Regions from separate parts of the Dyella humicola genome, predicted to be linked through region 1. Evidence: riboswitches for the same ligand, from Rfam matches in the RefSeq annotation. Region 1 holds a riboswitch; the other holds the start of a gene.
What was found. A riboswitch is a leader RNA that binds a small molecule or an ion and turns the genes downstream of it on or off. The one in region 1 is predicted to bind S-adenosylhomocysteine.
Positions count from the first base shown of each region.

Region 1 (2,391 bases):
GCGGCCCAGGTCCAGCGAACCGAGCCATTCGTTCGCATCGGCTTCGCGTGCAGCCAGCAGCGTTTCGGCGATGGGGCGCGTGAGCAAGGGGCCGGAATAATGCGACAAGACGGGTAATCTCCTGGAGTGAGCGTGCGCAGATGTTCGTGTTAGCGGGATCGGAGCTGGGTCCGCGGACGTTGCCCCGCGAATCTGCCGGCGCGAGTGGCGCGTGCTGGGTGGACGCGCACAGTCGAAGGATATCGGTGCGCCTGCAAGGGCGCAAAGACAAGCTTCGACTGGCAACGTCCCCGCCATCGAGGTGGCGGGTTTTGCTGGGTCCGCGCGACGAAGTCAGGTCGCCAAGCGCTTGCGCAGGTTTTCCGCAAAGCGCTCGGCCGCCTCCTGGCGACCCTCGAAATGCAGGCAGGGTTCGATCATTTCCAGCTCCATCAGCAGGAAACGGCCCTGCGTGATTACGCCGTCCACGCGTGCATAGGCGGCATCGGCATGGCCTATCGCGGCCGCTGCTGCCAGGACTCGTTTGGCGCTGGCGACAAGCGCTGCGTCGGGCTCGATCGCCTGGGTGGTGCCGCCGAATTCGCTTTGCACCCGGTAGTCGCCCGTTGCCGGCCGCTTGATCACCGCGTGGCTGAATTCGCCATCGAAGAAGAGCAGGGACCACTCGCCATCGCTCACGACTTCGGGCACGAAAGGTTGCACCAGGTAGTCGAACTCCGGCGGAAGCTGGGCGACGATCTGCTTGAACAGCGCGTCATCGCTGCTGCCGCGAGCGGTGTGTCTGGCGGTGCCACTGACGGTCGGCTTAACCACGACTTGCTGCGCTGGCATGGCAGCCAGCGTTTGCAGCAACTGGCTGGCCGGAACCATCTGCGTGGGAATGATTTCGACCCCACGCGCGGCCAGCTCCAGCAGATAGCGCTTGTCGCTATTCCAGCGCAGCAGTGCCTTGTTGTTGATGGTCGGAACCGGCAGCTGATCCAGCCATTGCCTGAAGGCCGGGTAGTGCTTGAAGTAGTCCCATGTCGTGCGCATCAGCACCGCGTCGAACTGCGACCAGTTCACCTCGGGGTCGTTCCAGACGCAGGCGATCGGTTCGATGCCGAGGCGTTGGAGCGAAGACGCGAGATGAGCGTCGTCGGGATGTATGTCCGGGATAATCACGGACGTGGCAATGGCGAGTCGATGGACGGGGGAAGCAGGCATGGCGAAACCTCCTGTCATGGAGGGCGCCCTTATCAGAGATCCAAGCCGAGCGTGGCGGATTGACTCCGTCGCAGCACCCCTCGGCATTGGCTGCGCGACGACCAGCGTGCGCGCAGTGGGAAGCATCAGAAAACAATGCATGGATAGTCTGTCCGAGCACGTGCTACCCGTCAATCTTGAACCACCCGTCCCATTGGCAGACGCAGCCGCGCGATGGCAAATGCGACCGATAGCCCGCCAGATATCGCCTTGGGTGTCATCCGGCGTGGCCCTCGGCTACGGTTGCTCGGAAGAGCTCAGGCTCGCATGTGGAGTCGTCATGCGAGTCCCGTCGCGCGCGTCAACAGGAGTAAGCCGGCGGCTACGACCAACGCTCCGATCACTCGCGCCACGCGCTCACCTTCGGGTGCGAGGCGTTCGGCGGTAATGGCGGCCGTCACCAGCGCCATCGCACGCCAGTCCATGACGCCGACAACCAGCAGGATGGCCGTCATGCCAGTACAGCAGACGAGGCAGTGCCGGCCCAGGCGCAGGCCGTGTCGCCATGCCGTGGCGGCGTCTGCCGGCAGCGGAGCGTCGCATGCCGGCGTCGTCCGGCAGTGGGCCAGGTGGTGCGCTTTCCACGCCGTGAACTGCAGCGCGCCGGCGATCAGGACAACGACGCTGGTCGCCACCGGTACGCCGCGCGCCAGTTCTGGCAACTGCATTGCGATGGCGGCCAATGCGACGCCCAGCGCAAAGGCGGCCAGGCCAAATACGCTCCATACGAGGAAGTAGCCCGTGCCCACCAGCGCGCTCAGCTGCCCCAGCTGCGTATGGCCCAGCCTGACCAGCGCCTGGCGGTAGTACCAAAGCGCGGGCACTAGGGATGGCAGCATCATCGCCACCATCATCATGGTCCACATGCCGAGGAACGACGCCGCGACACCGATCCACGTCTGCCCGGGCATCCGCATCCACGCCATTGACATGGTCCAGCCGCCAGGCATGGGCATCTCGCCCATTGCCGACATGGATCGGCAGCGGACGATGGTCACCGTTGTGCTGGCGGCGAAGAGCAGGGCAGCTCCGCCGATGAAAGTGCGCTGGGATGCTCGCGCGCAAGCCATGCCGCGCGAGGCCTGCCGTTCCCTGATGGTGCCGACGGCGTTCATGATGCGGCTCGATGCTCGCCGTACTCGTCAT
Region 1 covers NZ_JAPDPC010000001.1:1,405,818-1,408,208, forward strand. Annotated here, with positions in the region: gene OUZ30_RS06185 (class I SAM-dependent methyltransferase) at 1-108, opposite strand, end outside; gene OUZ30_RS06190 (ATP-grasp domain-containing protein) at 334-1,206, opposite strand; S-adenosyl-L-homocysteine riboswitch at 1,221-1,294, opposite strand; gene OUZ30_RS06195 (DUF2182 domain-containing protein) at 1,524-2,360, opposite strand; gene OUZ30_RS06200 (DUF899 domain-containing protein) at 2,357-2,391, opposite strand, start outside.

Region 2 (2,391 bases), 650 kb from region 1:
TACTTCCACACCTTGTGCCTTCAACTGCGTCAGCGCATCGAGCAAGGATTCGGGCTGAGGGGCACCACCTTCGCGCTGGTAGTCGCGCCGGCGACGAATGCGATGGACGCGTTCGGCAATGTTTACCGCCTGGAAATAGGTGGCAAAGGCGCGCGCCAGCGCCTCGGCACGCGCCGTCTCCAGGCCGCTCAGCAAGTCAGCCAACAAGGCCAACGGCGCGCCCTCGTGGCGACGCGCGATGGCGGCCATGCGGATGCGTTCCACTTCGTCGAGGAAGGCCGGTGAAACCTGCTCGGCCAGCATGTTGCCGACCAGGGTGCCGAGGCGGCGGACGTCTTCGCGCAACGGGGATTCGTGCGGGGCGAACTCAGGACTGCGGTACTGGTTCATCGATGCCTGGAGAGAATTGGATGTCTGGACGTCCAAGACTACCCGAAGCCCCATCCATTTGTGCACTGCCACAAAACCATCCTTTCCCTTGAACGAAAACGGGGCGCAAATCGCTCCGTTTCCTTAGGGCGTGTTGAACATTTCCGTGTAGTCAAAAGCCCCCCCTCCCCAACCCTCCCCTGCGAGCAGGGGAGGGAGTGGTGCGGGCATGCTTTTGGCCCCTCCCCCTGCCCGCAAGGGGGACGGGAGGGGGTAGTTTTTGGCCACCTAGAGAATTGGCCTTTGGTCTTACACCATCTCCCGCGACATCAGCGCGTCGCTGGCGTCTTGTCGCAATAACTTGCGCCTTTAACGCTGCCGCCCTCCCCGGGCCAAGGCCATCAACCATGGCTGGCGCCAAAGCCCGACATCGCCACCGGGGGGCAGAACCCATTCCTCTCTGACGCTATACTCACAGGTCCCGTTGAGGGGCGCTGCGACCGTTGGCAAGTCGAATGCGGAGATTTCCGCTACAGCCCGCACTTTCCCGTGCTGGCATTCGCCTTCCCCGGCCAGGCTCGACGGATTCAATTTGTAACGGCGCCCGGTTAACGATGCGACCTCTTGGTCGCAACATCCGGAGCTACGCCATGAACGCAGTCACCAAAGATTCCGCCCACCAGGACTACAAGGTCCGCGACATCTCGCTCGCCGATCTGGGCCGCCGCCGCATCCGCATGGCCGAAGAGGAAATGCCGGGCCTGATGCAGATCCGAGCCCGCTACTCCAAGGAAAAGCCGCTGAAGGGCGTGCGCTTGTCGGGTTCGTTGCACGTCACCAAGGAAACCGCCGTGCTGGCGGAAACCCTGCGCGAGCTGGGCGCTTCGGTGCGCTGGGCCTCGTGCAACATCTTCTCGACCCAGGACGACGTCGCTGCCGCGATGGCTGCCGGTGGCCTGCCGGTGTTCGCCTGGAAGGGCGAGTCGCTCGAGGAGTACTGGGAATGCACGCTGGACATGCTGTCCCACCCCGGTGAACTGGGCCCGCAGCTGATCGTCGATGACGGCGGCGACGCCACCTTGTTCATCCACAAGGGTGTCGAGCTGGAAGACGGCGACAACTGGGTCAACACGCCCAGCGGCAACCACGAAGAGCAGGTCATCAAGGACCTGGTCAAGCGCGTGCACAAGGAGCGTCCGGGCTGGTTCAAGAAGGTCGCCGCCGAATGGAAGGGCGTGTCCGAGGAAACCACCACCGGGGTGCATCGCCTCTATCAGCTGGCCGAAGCCGGCAAGCTGCTGGTGCCGGCGATCAACGTCAACGACTCGGTGACCAAGTCCAAGTTCGACAACCTGTACGGCTGCCGCGAATCGCTGGCCGACGGCATCAAGCGCGCCACCGACCTGATGGTCGCAGGCAAGGTCGCCGTGGTCTGCGGCTACGGTGACGTCGGCAAGGGTTGCGCCCATTCGCTGAAAGGCTTCGGCGCCCGCGTGATCGTCACCGAAATCGATCCGATCAACGCCTTGCAGGCCGCGATGGAAGGCTTCCAGGTCACCACCATTGAAGAGACCCTGGGACTGGGCGACATCTATGTCACCACCACCGGCAACAAGGACATCATCACGCTGGAGCACATGGCGGCGATGAAGAACAACGCCCTGGTGTGCAACATCGGTCACTTCGACAACGAGATCCAGATGGATCGCCTCAACACCGCCAAGGGTGTGTCGCGCGAGAACATCAAGCCGCAGGTGGACCGCTACACGTTCGAGAAGTCTGGCCACAGCATCTACATGCTGGCTGAAGGCCGCCTGGTGAACCTGGGCTGCGCCCACGGTCACCCGAGCTTCGTGATGTCCAACAGCTTCTCCAACCAGACCCTGGCCCAGCTCGACCTGTGGGCGAACAAGGACTCCTACGAGAAGAAGGTCTACCGCCTGTCCAAGAAGCTGGACGAGGAAGTGGCCCGCCTGCACCTGGAGCAGATCGGCGTGAAGCTGACCCGCCTCACCCCGGAAC
Region 2 covers NZ_JAPDPC010000001.1:753,123-755,513, reverse strand. Annotated here, with positions in the region: gene ppc (phosphoenolpyruvate carboxylase) at 1-390, opposite strand, end outside; S-adenosyl-L-homocysteine riboswitch at 850-982, shown strand; gene ahcY (adenosylhomocysteinase) at 1,020-2,391, shown strand, end outside.
Region 2: it holds a riboswitch for S-adenosylhomocysteine, as region 1 does, so the genes downstream of both, ahcY (adenosylhomocysteinase) here and OUZ30_RS06190 (ATP-grasp domain-containing protein) in region 1, are expected to answer to the same signal.